2 regions of the Chlorobaculum parvum NCIB 8327 genome follow, and region 1 is predicted to be linked to the other one. Evidence: riboswitches for the same ligand, from Rfam matches in the RefSeq annotation. Region 1 holds a riboswitch; the other holds the start of a gene.
The links. Region 1 has a riboswitch for cobalamin ahead of CPAR_RS11065 (hypothetical protein). Riboswitches for the same ligand answer to the same signal wherever they lie in the genome.
Positions count from the first base shown of each region.

Region 2: another riboswitch for cobalamin. It lies ahead of CPAR_RS06115 (hypothetical protein); the one in region 1 lies ahead of CPAR_RS11065 (hypothetical protein).

Region 1 covers NC_011027.1:1,622,046-1,630,034, reverse strand. Annotated here, with positions in the region: gene CPAR_RS07570 (glutamate synthase subunit beta) at 1-1,204, shown strand, start outside; gene CPAR_RS07565 (DUF4404 family protein) at 1,268-1,537, shown strand; gene clpX (ATP-dependent Clp protease ATP-binding subunit ClpX) at 1,689-3,008, shown strand; tRNA gene CPAR_RS07555 (tRNA-Val) at 3,083-3,156, shown strand; gene CPAR_RS07550 (hypothetical protein) at 3,368-3,592, shown strand; gene CPAR_RS07545 (class I SAM-dependent methyltransferase) at 3,637-4,515, opposite strand; gene CPAR_RS07540 (thiol-disulfide oxidoreductase DCC family protein) at 4,611-5,048, opposite strand; gene CPAR_RS10815 (hypothetical protein) at 5,143-5,319, shown strand; cobalamin riboswitch at 5,424-5,637, shown strand; gene CPAR_RS11065 (hypothetical protein) at 5,660-6,019, shown strand; gene CPAR_RS07535 (transporter) at 6,039-6,830, shown strand; gene CPAR_RS07530 (energy-coupling factor ABC transporter permease) at 6,842-7,597, shown strand; gene CPAR_RS07525 (energy-coupling factor ABC transporter substrate-binding protein) at 7,594-7,896, shown strand; gene cbiQ (cobalt ECF transporter T component CbiQ) at 7,893-7,989, shown strand, end outside.
Region 2 covers NC_011027.1:1,317,858-1,325,846, reverse strand. Annotated here, with positions in the region: gene CPAR_RS06140 (ATP-binding protein) at 1-1,338, shown strand, start outside; gene CPAR_RS06135 (hypothetical protein) at 1,535-1,852, opposite strand; gene CPAR_RS06130 (cation diffusion facilitator family transporter) at 2,131-3,012, shown strand; gene CPAR_RS06125 (HAD family hydrolase) at 3,049-3,708, shown strand; gene CPAR_RS06120 (3'-5' exonuclease) at 3,733-4,359, shown strand; cobalamin riboswitch at 4,439-4,655, shown strand; gene CPAR_RS06115 (hypothetical protein) at 4,682-5,038, shown strand; gene CPAR_RS06110 (TPM domain-containing protein) at 5,104-5,751, shown strand; gene CPAR_RS06105 (TPM domain-containing protein) at 5,748-6,695, shown strand; gene CPAR_RS06100 (hypothetical protein) at 6,922-7,416, shown strand; gene CPAR_RS06095 (geranylgeranyl reductase family protein) at 7,749-7,989, shown strand, end outside.

The DNA.
Region 1 (7,989 bases):
GCGGCTCATGAAGACCAACAACTTCCCGGAGTTCACCGGAAGGGTCTGTCCCGCGCCGTGCGAAGGCTCCTGCGTGCTCGGCATCATCCAGCCACCGGTGACCATCAAGAATATCGAGTGCTCCATCATCGAACACGCTTTCGCTGAAGGGTGGGTTGAACCGAAAGAGATCGCCGTTCGCACCGGCAAGAAAGTCGCTGTTGTGGGTTCCGGCCCGGCAGGTTTGGCTTGCGCTGACCAGCTCAACAAGGCTGGCCACTCGGTCACCGTGTTCGAGCGTGACGACCGCATCGGTGGCTTGCTGATGTACGGCATCCCGAACATGAAGCTCGACAAGCAGCAGGTTGTGCAGCGTCGCGTCGACCTCATGAAAGAGGAGGGCGTCGCGTTCGTGACCGGTACTGAAGTCGGCGTCAACTACCCGGCTGACAAGCTGCTCTCGGAATACGATGCCGTGGTGCTCTGCACCGGTGCGACCAATCCGCGTGACCTTAACGCCGAAGGGCGCGAGCTTGATGGCATTCACTTCGCGATGGAGTTCCTCCGCGCAGGTACCAAAGCGGTGCTCGACGGCACCGAGCCTGAGCTGTCCGCCAAGGGCAAGCATGTGGTCGTGATCGGTGGCGGCGATACCGGCACTGACTGTGTGGCCACCTCGCTGCGCCAGGGGTGCAAGAGCGTCATGCAGCTTGAAATCATGCCCAAACCTGCCGACTTCCGCCAGGATGACAACCCGTGGCCCGAATGGCCGAAGGTCTTCAAGGTCGATTACGGTCAGGAAGAGGCCCACGCCGTGCAGGGTGAAGATCCCCGTAAATATCTCATGATGACCAAGAAGTTCATCGGCGAGAACGGCAAGCTGAGTGCTGTCGAGGTCTCGAAGGTTGAATGGATCAGTCAGGAAGGACGCACCATTCCCGTTCCGGTAGCCGGCAGCGAAGAGATCATTCCTGCTGACCTCGTACTGCTTGCAATGGGTTTTCTTGGCCCCGAATCGCAGCTTCTTGAATCGCTTGCTATCGAGACGGATGGACGCAGCAACATCAAGGCAGACACCAGCAGCTACCGCACCAGCGTTGACAACGTCTTCGCTGCCGGCGATGCCCGCCGTGGCCAGAGCCTCGTCGTTTGGGCCATCAATGAAGGCCGTGCAGCCGCAAGGGAGTGCGATCGCTTCCTGATGGGCAGCACCAGCCTGCCGTGAACGAATCAACAGGCAGAAGTGTTGCAAGAAAACAAAAGAGGCTGAACGAACAGAATAACCGATATGGAACAACAGAAACTGAGGGAACTGCTCGAAACCCTTCATCAGGAGCTCGGTCAGGTCGGCACGGTCGATGAAAAGACCGAAGAGGTGCTTTCCTCGCTTAGGGAAGACATCTCCAAGCTCGTCAAGGATGGCACGAAAGCGTGTGAGGAGGAGGAGAGCATGACTGACCGCATGAGCGATGCCGTCGGCCACTTCGAGGAAGATCATCCTCGCCTCAGCATGTTGATCCAGCATGTCCTCGACAGCCTTGCCCGCATGGGACTGTGAGCGTGAGGCTGTCGAGCCCCCTCCTTGATCATTCATGATTTTTTTTAGCTCCGATCTGACGGGCAACGTTTTACAAGAAATCAGGGCTTCAGCCCAATCCGTTCAACCACGGGACTTAGCCTCCTGTGGTTGACGTATCAACCGGTATCAAATGACCAAAGACAAAGAGCCACGCAAAGACCATACCAGCGGAAGAAAAAACTTTGGAGGCGAGCCTCCTGTGGTTTGCTCTTTCTGCGGCAGAACCAGCCATGAGGTCAATAGCATGGTGGCCGGGCCCAATGCTTTTATCTGTGATCGCTGCATTCTCAGCTCGGTCGAGATTCTGCGTAAAGAGATCAGCGCCATTCGCCATCCGGAGAAAACGAGTGAGCCGGCTTTCCAGCCACGCCTGAAGAGCCCTGTAAACATCAAGGAGTCGCTCGACCAGTACGTCATTGGTCAGGAACGCGCCAAGAAGTCGCTCTCCGTGGCGGTCTATAATCACTATAAGCGTATCGACGCTCACGAATGGACAGCAGAAGACGAGGTTGAAATCGAAAAGAGCAACATTCTGCTGATTGGCCCTACCGGTACCGGTAAGACCCTGCTCGCCCAGACGCTGGCCAACCTGCTGGAAGTCCCGTTCACCATCGCCGATGCAACTTCGCTTACTGAAGCAGGCTACGTAGGCGACGACGTCGAGACCATTCTCGCCCGTCTTCTGCACGCCTCCGACTTCAACCTCGAACGCGCCGAACGCGGCATTATCTACGTTGATGAAATCGACAAGATTGCCCGCAAATCGGCCAACGTCTCCATCACCCGTGACGTTTCAGGCGAAGGTGTTCAGCAGGCGCTGCTCAAAATTCTCGAAGGCTCGGTGGTTGGTGTGCCCCCGAAAGGCGGTCGCAAACACCCCGAGCAGCAGTTGATCAACATCAACACCAAGAACATCCTCTTCATCTGCGGAGGAGCGTTCGAGGGGCTCGACAAGATCATTGCTCGCCGCGTCTCCAAATCCTCGATGGGCTTCGGCTCCAAAGTCAAGGACAAGCAGACCGGCTACGATCCCGAGATTCTCAAACTCGTTACCCAGGACGACCTGCACGAATACGGCCTCATTCCCGAATTTATCGGTCGCCTGCCGGTGATGTCCGCACTTGATCCGCTCGACGCATCAGCTCTGCGTAATATTCTTGTCGAGCCGAAGAATGCGCTTGTCAAGCAGTACAAACGCCTCTTCGAAATGGACGGCGTTGAACTTGAATTCACCGACGAAGCGCTCGACAAGGTGGTTGAAATCGCTATAGAACGCGGTACAGGTGCTCGCGCCTTGCGCTCCGTGCTCGAAAACGTCATGATCGACATCATGTTCGAGTTGCCCACCCTCAAAGATGTTCAGAAGTGCATCATTACTTCCGAAACCATCGATAAAATAAGCGGGCCGGTGTATGAGAAAAAGGACGGAAAAGAGCGTTTGACTGCTTGAAGAGAGGCTTGAAAAGAATCTGAAAAACAGTTTGTATTCAATTCTGAAAGTTCTATATTAAGGCCTTCTCATAAGGGCGGTTAGCTCAGTTGGTTAGAGCGCTACCTTGACACGGTAGAGGTCAGAAGTTCGAATCTTCTATCGCCCACCCCCACAAAGCCCTGCAAGATAAAGACTTGCAGGGCTTTTTTATTCCTTCCAAAATACTCGGTTTTACGTGATTTTCGTCGTTTTTGAGCGTTTTTTATATTAAATCTGCGACGCATATGCGACGAGGATTTTCCTTCTCTGATCACTTGACAAGGAGGTTGCAATGAGATTCACGCTTAAACATCGGGTTCTGCCCCCAAGGCAAGAAAATGGTGACACTCTTTTTTATCGAAATTTTTGATCGGGGCGAGCGGAAGTATGAGTTGCTCGACATGGTCGCCGATCCGGCAGACAAGGACAACCAGAACCGTCTGGTCGAGGTGTTTCGGCGGCTCGAATACAACGGGTTTTCTGTTCGAAGCATCGACCGAGATCAGGGATTCGCTTTGCAACCATTTTCTACTACCTCTCGAAAACCGGAGCTTGCAATCTGAATCCGTATTCAGTTTTGGATACCTCAATGGGCGCTTGCTTCAAGCTACGGCTTTTCAGCATAAGACAGGATGTAGTCCAGACCGGCGTACACACTGTCGGCTGAACGATTCAGGGTTAATTGTGCCATAATCTTTGCAAGGGGATGCATCTTGCCGACAAATGTCCGGTTTTTTGCCAGATACTCATGAAGAGGTTCATAGACATCATCACGGATTGATTTGATATCAATATGGACAAATCCGGCTTTGGAGAGCTTGTTCTGGTAGGATGGGATCAGGTAGTAGTTGTCTTGTGGAATATTGAATTTTCCTGCCACAAGGTTCCATGAAAACCATTGCTCTATTCGCCTGAAGGGGTTGTCGGAGTTTTCTGTCGGCACAATGTCCGCTGTCACAAGCCTGCCGCCCGGCCGCAAAACGCGAAATGCTTCCCTGAAAAAATCCTCTCGGGTTCTGTAGTGGAAAGCGCTTTCCACGGAAACAACCAGATCGACGGATTCATTTTCAATCGGCATCTCCGTTGCCGAGCCTTCTTTTAAATCGACTGATTTTTCGAGTCCCGCATCGGCAACGTTCCGCCGGGCGCGTTCAACCTGGGATTTCGTAATGTTCAGCCCGATGATTTTTTCGGGCTTCAGTTTTCTTGCCCAGAGGATGTCCTGATCGCCAAAACCGTACCCGCAATCCAGGACGGTATCGCCTGGCCCCATGCCACCTTTTTTCGCCACCAGCAGCGCAAGCGCTTCACTGGCTTCATCGATGGTATCTGCCTCACGCCAATAGCCGAGATTCAGATAGAGGGCGTGCTCGGTCAGAGATGAAGTGCCGATCAGATCATAGACTTCCGTGGTCTTCAACCCGTGGAACGGATTGAAAAGCCAGTTCAGATACCTGAAAAATCGATCGGTTGCGTTGTCTGACATGGTGATTACTTTTTTGCAGTGAAGAGGACGGAATCATGCTGAGTGTCCGTCGATAAGCATAGTAACTTCTCAATGCGCTTAGAGGTTACAGGTCATCAGGAAGCCCTTGGTATCTGTTCAAGAAAACGCTTGCGCAGCTCTTCGGACGGCAGCATGCACTCCTCTTTTTTCCCGAAAAGCTGGTACCGGTTCTGCGCTATCAGATCATAGAGCATATCGCGCAAGGGCTTAGGAATAGCCTGGAATGCGGCGAGCAGATTCCACGGCATGTCGAGTCGGGAGGCGATTTCAATGGCGGCAGCACTTCGGGTGAAAGCGCGGTCACTGCTGACAAGCACTACGGTGTCAAGCCGGGAAGTGTTGATTCCGAAACGTGTTAGGAGAGATGCTCCGAGAGGAGACTGGGCTGGTGTGAAATAAAACAGCCCGGCGCCGTCACGCTCAAAGATGAAATTCACCGAAAACTCACACAGATTGCAGACACCGTCGAAAATCACGATGTTTTCCGGCAGAGAGGCTCGAGGCTTGTCCATTACGCTTTCAAATAAGATTAAGGATGCGATTGAATGGCTTTCTTACATGAACTCCCCGAAACAATCCGGAAGTTCCGGTCCTGCTTCCTAACTGTTGCCGCGTTACGTTAGCCACCAATACGCGGTGCTCGACATCGATTTCAAGGCAAGCGCCAAGTGCTGGCATGATCTCCGGCAGGATCAGGAGCCGGGCGTGGTTTCAGCCCAGGCTGCACGCCTTCCGGAAATCCTTAAGACAGCCAAACAGAAAGGAGCAGCCCAGCGCTTGTGATCATCGACCCAGCACTGCACTTCGAATCGGCTGCACTGGCTGCCGCGCGTTTCATCGGAGGAAAAAACTTCCAGCACCATTTGCTCAAACCCTTCTTTTTCTTATACTTCATCCGAACATGTGGTGTCTGTCATCGCGAGATGACGGGCTTAAAAGGGAATCCGGTGAAAGTCCGGAACAGTACCCGCTGCTGTAATCCCGCACCGGCTGCAAGGCTGGTGAAAAGGTTCGCCAACAATGCCACTGTCCCAGTTTTGGGATGGGAAGGCTGGTGAAACCCGGGAAAGTCAGAAGACCTGCCTCATTTTTTTAACGCTTCGGGAATAAAGCAACATACACCATGAAACACACCCTCGTTCCATTCTCTGGAACAGGCTGGTTTCGTGCATCGTTAACGGCGATGCGCAACCGGCTGTTCCGATCTCTTCTCTCTCGATTCATCCCTGCTGCCTGTTACGATCCGCTTCGCTGGTCGTTCGGCCTGCCATGGCATCCGGTGATTTTTACTGCCGACCCTCGTTTGATGGGCCATTCCCACCTTCACGAGCATTTTCTGTTGTTGTCGATTCATGAGGCTCAACGGAACGCTCAACATTTCAATGCATTTCCAGTTTCTCGCTGTCAACGTTGTGCGGGTTATGATGGCTTTGCCGCTGCCGCTCATCCGCTGAATTCCGTTCCTTTCTGGCTTTTTAACTGATAGAACAAAACACGCGACCATGAAAAAAAATCTTATGGCGGTAACGCTGCTGTGCTGCGCTGCCCCGGCGTATGCGGCCCATCCTCTTGTTACCGACGATACCGGAACCCAGGGCACCGGCGGCTGGCAGATCGAGTGCACGACTGGATTTTCCTCCAACAGTGAGAGTGACGAAGGCATCAGAATCAAAGAGCGGGAAAACGAAGCAGCGGTGGCGGTCTCCTACGGTCTGTCGGAGGACATCGACATCGTTGCCGGATTGCCGTACCTGTGGTATCAGGTGAAGGAAAATCAACTGGTTACTGCTGATGAAAGTGGCATCGGCGATATGACGCTTGAGCTCAAGTGGCGGTTCTGTGAAAACGAAAAGAACGGATTCAGCCTTGCCCTGAAGCCCGGTATCTCTCTGCCGACCGGTGACGCCGACAAGGGGCTCGGCGCTGGTCGGGTGACTGGCGGTGCGGTGCTGATCGCCACAAAAGAGTTCGGGGCGCTGACGCTGCACGCCAACGCTGGCTACCATCGCAACGCTTACGAACTCGACGAGGATGCGGCGGCGTGCAACAAGCACATCTGGAACGCATCCCTTGCGGGCGAATATGCGCTTTCGGAAAAGCTCAGGGCGGTTGCCGATATCGGTCTCGAAACGGCCGAAGAAAAGGGTTCACGCACACATCCTGCATTTCTGGTTGGAGGGCTGATTTACAGCGTCACCGAGGATTTCGATTTCGATCTTGGCATCAAGAGTGGTTTGAACGATGCCGAACCTGATACGGCTGTGCTGCTGGGCGTGGCCGCACGATTCAATTAAAGGAGGAGATGATGAACAATCTGAAATTTCGTTTTGTCGCTGTGCCCTCGATGGTTGCGGGCATGATACTTTTTGGCGGTGGCGAGGCTTGGGCGATGCACATCATGGAGGGGTTTTTGCCCCCTTCGTGGAGCCTGTTCTGGACGGCAGTGTCGTTGCCTTTTTTTGTGCTCGGCTTCCGTTCGATGCGCAAAATCGTTGCCGACAATCCGCGCATGAAGTTGCTGCTGGCTATGGTCGGGGCGTTCGCGTTCGTGCTCTCGTCGCTCAAGATTCCGTCAGTTACGGGAAGCTGTTCGCACCCGACTGGCGTGGGGCTCGGAGCGATCATGTTCGGGCCGTCGGTAATGAGCGTGCTCGGCGCGATCGTGCTGCTCTTCCAGGCGTTGCTGCTCGCACACGGCGGGTTGACGACGCTTGGTGCGAACCTCTTTTCGATGGGCATCGCCGGGCCGTTTGTGTCGTACGGCATCTACAAGCTCGCCGACGGGATGAAGGCTCCGCGCTCGATGGCGGTTTTTCTCGGCGCGGCACTGGGCGATCTGGTGACCTACGTCGTCACCTCGCTCCAGCTTGCCGCCGCTTTTCCGTCGACGACCGGCGGGTTTGCCGCAGCCATGTTCAAGTTCCTCGGCATTTTCGCCGTGACGCAGGTGCCGCTTGCCGTGAGCGAGGGCATTCTGACGGTGATGGTCTATAACACCATCCGCTCGTATGCCGGCGAGACTATGTTCAGTTCTGCAACGCTTTCCGGGGAGGTGAAATGATGAAAAAGTCGATCCTGAAAAATCTGCTGCTTGCGGCACTGGTGATAGCGCTCGCTGTCGTGCCGCTGATGACCCTCAAACATGCCGAGTTCGGCGGCGCTGACGGCCAGGCCGAGGAGGCGATTACGGAGTTGCAACCCAGCTACGAGCCGTGGTTTGCGCCGTTCTGGGAGCCGCCGGGTGGGGAGGTCGAGAGCCTGCTGTTTGCGTTGCAGGCGGCGCTGGGGGCTGGTGTGCTGGGCTATGGCCTCGGGTTTCTCCGGGCTTCGCGCGAACCGTCCGGAGAGGCACAGGTTTGAGAACGCTCGACCACTATGCCGCAAGCTCCCGGCTGCGCGATGTCGCGCCGGGCTACAAGCTGCTCTATGCGCTTCCACCCATCGCAATGGTGC
Region 2 (7,989 bases), 300 kb from region 1:
GTCTATCGTCACCTCGACGAGGAGCTTCGCCATGAGGCTGCCGAGACGCTTCGCGAGGGGCGTATCTGTAACGATAATTTCGAGGGCTTCGTCCGAGGCGGCGTTCATGTTGACGACGAAGAGGCGGATCATCAAGGCGACCGCGAACGGCATCACCAACGCGGTCGCCGCAGAGACCTCGACGTCGAGTTCGTGCAGTTTTCGGACGCCGAGGGACGAATCGTCCAGAAATCGGAAAGCCTGTTCGAGAACGTGCTGAGCGTCGAGAATGGCAACCGCGAGCCTGTCTTGCGCAACAGCACGGTCGGCAGCTCGACGGTGCGTCAGCTCCAGCTACCGCTCCTGGGCAGTGACGGCAAAATCAACGGTTACCTCGTCGTTGCCGTGCCGCTGCGTGGCGCGATTCTTGTGCTGCGCGACATGTCCACGACGATGCTCATTTCGTTTCCCGTCATCATCATTCTGCTTTTCGTCGTGACGCGGTTGATTGCCGGACAGAGCATCAGGCCGATCGACGAGGTGATCGCCACGGCGGAGACGATCACGCAGTCGAACCTCGACCAGCGCATAGCCCTGCCCCGGAACCGCGATGAGCTGTACCGGATGTCGGTGACGGTGAACGCGCTGCTCGACCGCCTGCAACAGGCGTTCGGGCGTGAAAAGCAGTTCACTTCCGATGCGGCGCACGAGCTGAAAACGCCGCTTTCGGTGGTTAAGGGAACGCTCGAAGTGCTGGTGCGCAAGCCGCGAGAGGCCGAGCATTACGAAAGCCGCGTCCGCATTTGCCTCGCGGAGCTGAACCGCATGGCGCGGCTGATCGACCAGCTCCTGATGCTGGCTCGTTACGAGAGTCAGAGCGGCAAGCCCACCATCACCGAGGTTGATCTAGCACAGCCCGTCAACGCCGTTTTGGAACGCTTGCAACCCATAGCCGCTCAAAAGGGCATCGCCATCACGCTGCATGACAGCCGCCCTGGCGTGGTCCCCGCCGATCCCGCGCTGCTTGAGATCATGCTTGGCAATCTTCTCTCCAACGCGATCAACTATTCGCCCGAAGGCTCGCCGGTTGAAATCCGGATCGGGCGGCGCGACGGCGCAGTGATTTGCGCCATCGAAGACCACGGAGTCGGCATTCCGGAAGCGCAGCTTCTTGCGATCTTCGACCGCTTCTACCGCGTTGACGAGTCGCGGAGTGCGGGGACTGGCGGCACGGGCCTCGGTCTGTCAATCGTCAAAAAACTGGCCGACCTCCAGTCCATCACCGTCTCGGTCACAAGTGAGCCGGACAAGGGCAGCATCTTTGAACTGGTGTGGCGTCAAGAAAAAACTGAAAGATGAGCAAGTCCGCAAGGTGTTTGTTGGTTTCATCATGTCACCAGGATTGCCGAATGACTGGAATTTCGAGTCGGAAAAAGAGCGTGATAAAGCTTTGCGGTGTGATTTTTCGAAAGTGAATGAGGAATAGAGCAGGTGGGAAATCTCCCCGGAGTTTGTTCGATCAATCAACTCCGGGGGGCTGGTTCATTAGGTGTCTTTATTCGTCCTCTCCTACCGGTTCGCTTCCTGTGTAGATTTGTGCGGAATTGTCTGCTTCATTGTAGTTGAAATACACCGGTTTTTCATGCCGAAGTATATCGACGATTGCTTCCCAGTCACGGATATGATAGTGAACGTCAATGAAGTGTGTTATTGAGCGTATTTTGTTGCCCGGCAGGGGATGGCCGTCCGGAATGAACCACACAACAGCTCTACCAAAACTCCCGAACAGATTGATTAATCGCTTGCCCCCATGGGTTTTAGGGTCAAGCATATTGATGAAGTAGGCATCGATTTGCCCGAAATGGGTTGCCATAATCTCCTCCTTGTTTTGATGTTCAGCTCATCGTGTTATTTCAGTGATCGTGAAAAACGTTGAATTTTCTGAAAAAGCAGGAGCAACTTAAGGGCATCATTACTATGTTACCGACTTTCTCAAAGAGATGCAATCAGATCGCGTGCTGATGCCGAGAGAACACGGCTTCCGGTAATGATTTTTCTGTTGGCAGTGGTGCCTTGGTTCCTATGCATTCCAGACTGTATCTTGTTGTATGGCAAGAATCTGCGCGTTTGTGAAACTGGCAAATAATAACCATGTCCGCTCAATCCCGTAACCATTCGCTTACTCGTTTTGTGTGGCTGTCGATAACAGCTGCTCTGGTCACCATTGTGCTGAAAATGGCGGCGTGGCAGCTGACCGGCTCGGTAGGGCTGCTCTCCGATGCGCTCGAATCGTTCGTCAATCTTGCCGGGGCGATGATGGCGCTGGCGATGCTGACCTTGGCCGAGCGTCCGGCGGACGAATCCCACGCTTTCGGGCACGGCAAGGCGGAGTATTTTTCGAGCGGCTTCGAGGGATTGCTGATCCTGATTGCTGCGCTCGGAATCGGTTACAGCGCGATCGAGCGCTTTTTTCATCCGCAGGCGCTGCATGACGTCGGGCCTGCTCTCGTCGTCTCCGTTTGCGCCGGGGCGGTGAACCTCCTGACCGCACGCACGCTGCTGAAGGTTGGCGAGCGGGAGCACTCGATTACGCTTGAAGCTGACGCGCATCACCTGATGACCGACGTCTGGACTTCCGTCGGGGTGATTGCCGGTGTTGCGCTGGTGTGGCTCACCGGACTGACCTGGCTCGATCCGCTCATTGCGCTCGTCGTGGCGTTCAATATTCTCTTCACCGGTTGGCGTCTTCTGAAACGCACCGCGGACGGCATGATGGATGCCGCGCTCTCCCCCGACCAGATTGCCGAAATCCAAACCGCTCTGCTTGAGGTGTGCGGGGACGAAGTGACATACAAAAATCTCAAAACGCGGCTGGGCGGCAATGTGGCGTTCATCACGCTCGACGTTCTCGTTCCGGCCAGCTGGAGCGTGCAGCTCGGCCACGACTGGTGTGAGCGCATCGAAGCGCATCTGCATCAAGTCATCCAGAACTCGCAGGTCGTGACGCATCTCGAACCGCGCACACAGTCGTGAAGAGGAGCGTCATTGAATCGTGGAGGTGATGGCGGCATGAAGTATCGTCTCATTGTGTTTGATTTCGACGGCACGCTGGCCGACAGCGAACAGAGCATCATGGAGGCCATGCGGCTGGTGGCGCGTGATTTCAGGCTGTCGGAGATCGATCCCGCAATTGTCCGCCGCGGGATCGGACTGCCGTTGCAGCGTACGATTGAAATGGGGCTTGGGCTTGAAGCCGATGATGCCGCTGAGGCGGTCGAGCGTTACCGGAAGTATTACAAGGAGATCGCTTTCGACACGACCAGTCTGTTCCCGGAGGTCAAGGAGACGCTGGAGCTGTTGCAGCGGGAGTATTTGCTTGCTATCGCTTCCAGTAAAAGCAGGCAGGGGCTTCTGTCTATGATGCAGCATCTCGGCATTTTCCAGCACTTTGCTTCCATCGCCGGAGCGCAGGATGTGCAGCGGGGCAAGCCAGCGCCCGACATGGTGCAGCTCTCGCTGGCGCGCCTCGCTGTTCCGGCGGAACGGTGCCTCGTCGTGGGCGACACGGTGTTCGACATCGAGATGGGCCAGCGGGCATCCGCCGATACCTGCGCCGTTACCTACGGGAACCATTCTGCCGAGGAGCTGCGCGGGGTGAATCCCACCTGGCTCATCGATTCGTTCGAGCACATCCTGTCGTGCCTGCATGGCGGCGGTGAGGCGGATTGACCAATCTTAACCGGATATTTTTTCATGCAACGTGCGTCGGCTGATAGCGTGGTGGTGCTGGACTTTGAAACAACGGGCTTGTCGCCGCAGTATGGTGACCGGGCCATCGAAATCGGCGCGGTGCTTCTCGAAAACGGCGTAATCGTCGACCGTTTCCAGCGGCTGATGAATCCCGGCTTTCGGATCAGCCCGTTCATCGAGAGCTATACTGGCATTACCAACGAAATGCTCAAAGTCGAGCCGCCCTGCGAAGAGGTGATGGCCGGGTTTTCGGACTTTATCGCCGGGCACAACATCGTGGCGCATAACGCCTCGTTCGACCGGCGCTTTCTCGACTTCGAGCTGAAACGGGCGCGCCGAGCCTACGAGGGCGATTGCTGCTGCTCGTTGCTTCTGTCGCGGCGGATTTATCAGGATGCTCCGAACCACAAGTTGCAGACTTTGGTCAACCATGCAGGCATACCGAAAGTCGGCAGCTTTCACCGCGCGTTGGCTGACGCCGAGATGACAGCGCATTTGTGGCTGTCGATGATCGACCGCATCCGCCAGCACTACGGTGTTCAGGCGATCTTCTTCGACCAGCTCACCGAACTTTCGAAAATCGACAAGCTTTACGCTCATCGCTACCTCACCGATCTGGCGAATGGATGAGTGGAACGACGGCGATGAGGACTCTTGAGTCATCGAAAATTTCCGCGCGGAGCATTGGTTCGAAGCGCTGTTTTTGATATACTTTACACGAGCATGTGGTGCCCGGCATGGAATCGTGACGGGCTTAAAAGGGAATCCGGTGCAAGTCCGGAACAGTACCCGCTGCTGTAATCCCGCATCGGTCGCAAGGCTGCTGACACGGTTTGCCGAAAAGGCCACTGTCCCGACAATTCGGGACGGGAAGGAGGGCAAAACCACGGGAAAGTCAGAAGACCTGCCGCATCTTTTTTTACAAGCTTCGGGAATAAAGCACCATATCATCATGAAAAAACCCCTTGTCCCATCTGCCTGGGCAGGCAGGTTGCGCGCCTCATTCAGAGCGCTACGAAACCGGCTGTTCCAGGCGCTTCTCAACCGGTTCATCCCCGGTTTTCTTCACGATCCGTTTCGCCTGCCGTTCGTCGTGCCGATGCGGCCGGTATCGTTTCCCACGAACGCTTACGAGCTTTTCTCTGCTCAGCAGGAGGGAGCCTCGCTGTTGTTTCATCAGGAGGATGACGGGAGCGACAATCTTTCTGAACTCACCTCATGCGCCGCCTGTCAGCGCTGCGCGGGCAACGACAGCATTGCCTTTGCCGGGAACACGCTCACCACGTTTCCTGCTTGGCGGTATAACTGACGGAAGCTATCGGCGCAGAGGCTTTGCGTTATCAAATAAAAAATCTCCGGACACGAGGATTTTCAATGAAACCAACGTTATCAGAGCATGAGCGCCGTCGCCTGGATCTACGCGTCGCTGAAACGGAAAAGCGCACCGGAACCCAGATCGTTCTGAGCGTCATCCAGCGTAGCGACGCGTATGCCGAGTTGCCATGGAACGCTTTCGCTTTGGGCGCGTCGGTCGCCGGATTGATCCTGTTTCTGTTGCATTGGAGGCTCTATGCGTGGTATCCGGAAGCGTCTCTACTGATTGTGGTGGTGGGCATACTGGCGGGTGGTGCGCTTTTGGCGCTGCTGACGGTCATGATGCCGCGATTTGCAAAACTGTTCTTGTCCGACTACCGCGCCGAAGTTGAGGTGCAGCAGTATGCCAAAGCGCTGTTTCTGGATCGCGAGCTGTTTGCCACCCGGCAGAGAACAGGCATTCTGCTGCTGGTCAGTTTGTTCGAACATCGGGTTGTGATTCTGCCTGACAAGGGGCTGGGCAAGCGTTTAAAGGAAGATGATGTAAACAACATGATCGCGGCAATGACTTCATTGCTGAAGCGTAGGCAAGTCGCCCAAGCCTTCGATGCCGGTCTGGACTATCTGTCCCGAATACTCACCGCCACCTCGCCTGAACTCCATAGCGACGAATTGCCCAACGACATTATCGAGGAGGAGGGAGTATGAAGCAGCGAGTGATCTTTCTGTTACTCCCGATCGTGCTGTTTGTCAGCTCAGCCCTTTTTGGCGCGGAGGTGCCGTACCTGACCGGGAGGGTCACGGACAACGCGCAGCTTCTTTCCCCTGAGGTGAAGCGCTCATTGTCGGAGAGTCTGAAGGAACATGAACAGCGCACCGGCAACCAGATTGCCGTCCTGACGATTCCAACGCTTGATGGGGAGAGCATCGAAGATTACGCGGTCAGGGTTTTCGAAACATGGAAACTCGGTCAGAAAGAGAAGGATAATGGTGTCTTGATCGTCGTGGTGCCAAACGACCGGCGGATGCGCATCGAAGTGGGGTACGGTCTTGAGGGCACGCTTACTGATGCAACGGCAGGGCGAATCATTCAAAACATTATGACCCCAAAATTCAAAAACGAAGACTTTAATGGTGGTATCACGGATGGCGCCAAAGCCGTGATGAACGTCCTCGAGGGTGGGGTATTGCCGGAGACAGCAGTCAAGTCCGATTCGAAGAAAAAGTCGGGTTTCTTTGAAATGGAGGGGCCGGAGCTTTCGATAACGGAGCGCATTCTCATTGGCGCGTTTGTTTTCGGCATCATCGGGCTGTTTACGGCGATTGGCATCCTCACGCCTGGTTTCGGGTGGTTCTTATACTTTTTTCTGATACCCTTCTGGGCGGTTTTTCCCATGGTTGTGCTGGGCCCGGATGGCGCATTGTATTGTTTGATCACCTATCTGGTCGGCTTTCCGGCAGCAAAGCTGTTCATCCGGAACACCGACTGGTATCAGAAAGCTCAGAAAGATCTTCGCACGAAGGGGCAGGCTTCAATCGGTGGCATGGTGATTCGCTCTGGAGGTTCCGGTTCGTCGTGGTCGTCCGGTGGATCGAGTTTTTCTGGCGGTGGGGGATCGTCAGGCGGTGGCGGTGCCTCCGGCAGCTGGTAGGGGGATGGTGATGGCTGTTGAATCGCGTCACCACGCCGACAATATGGACATTTGATTTGTCCTTTTCGGGAAAGGAAATCCAGAATATTGCAGAAATTTTTTGGCCGTCGGCCACTCCTTAGACCATAGCATCGTGATGCAGAAAGATTGGTGGATCCCGATACTTCAATGGACACTTCCGGGCGTTGCGCTGACCATCATCATGGGATGGCTCTCGAAGAGCAGGATGAGTCGACGGTCTGTAACGGAAGTCAATACCTTAAGGCATCCAACGGGTATTCTGGTCATAGGGCTCATCGGATTCGCTTTTTTTGCCGGTATCGCTGTGGTGTCGAACACCATCGGCAAGAACAGCACAACCACTATCTGGACGACCCTCATTTTCCTTTTCTTCGCAGGGATGTCGCTCGCTATGGTCGCCGACTACTTTTTTGCCCGTCATCGCCTCAGCGCCGATGGGCTCGACTATGGCAGGTTGACTGGACAACGCGGTTACATCCGCTGGGTGCAGGTTCGACGTGTTGAGTACGCGCCCTCGATGCGGTGGTTCAAGCTTCATATGCCGTCTGGGCCTCCCATCAGGATTTCAGCAATGCTGATGGGTTTGCCTGCGTTTGCGCAACATGTTCTGGCGTACGTACCGGCCGGGCGAATCGACAATTCAGCAAAAGCTTTGCTGATCGAGACTGCCGATGGCAACCTGCCTGAAGTCTGGAGTTAGTCCGATGCCGCAGGAGTAGCCGAGCCATTACATCAAACTGACATTCCGGCAGCAGAGCTTTTCTGGCGTTTTGACGTTGCGTAACCCTCCTCGTCTTTTCTTCTCTGTTCATCATGGAGTTGCTTATTTCAGCAGTTTCTTGCCGCGCGTTTTTTTCTTGAATGGTTATTGCGTTACGTTTCAGATAAGCGATATCTGGCCAACCTCATGGCTGACATAATCGCGCACAATCGCAGATGGTGCGAGTTGTACAAGCTGCTGAATCCGTTCTTTCAAGCTGGGGTCTATGCTCAGCAATAACCGGCGGCTTCAATCCTGAATTCCAGTGACGCATGAAACCGTTTGATGTGGTGATTTCCGGGGCTGGTCCTGCAGGGTGCACGGCAGCTTTGTCGCTTGCGCGGAAAGGGTTGCGCGTTGCCTTGATCGACAAGGCGCAGTTCCCGAGAGATAAAACGTGCGGCGACGGCGTCACCCCAGCATCGGTCAGGCTTCTTGAAGAGCTTGGTGTCGTGGAGGTCGTTCGCCAGCGAGTAGGGCCGCTGACGGTGTTCAAAGGCATCACCCTCTTTT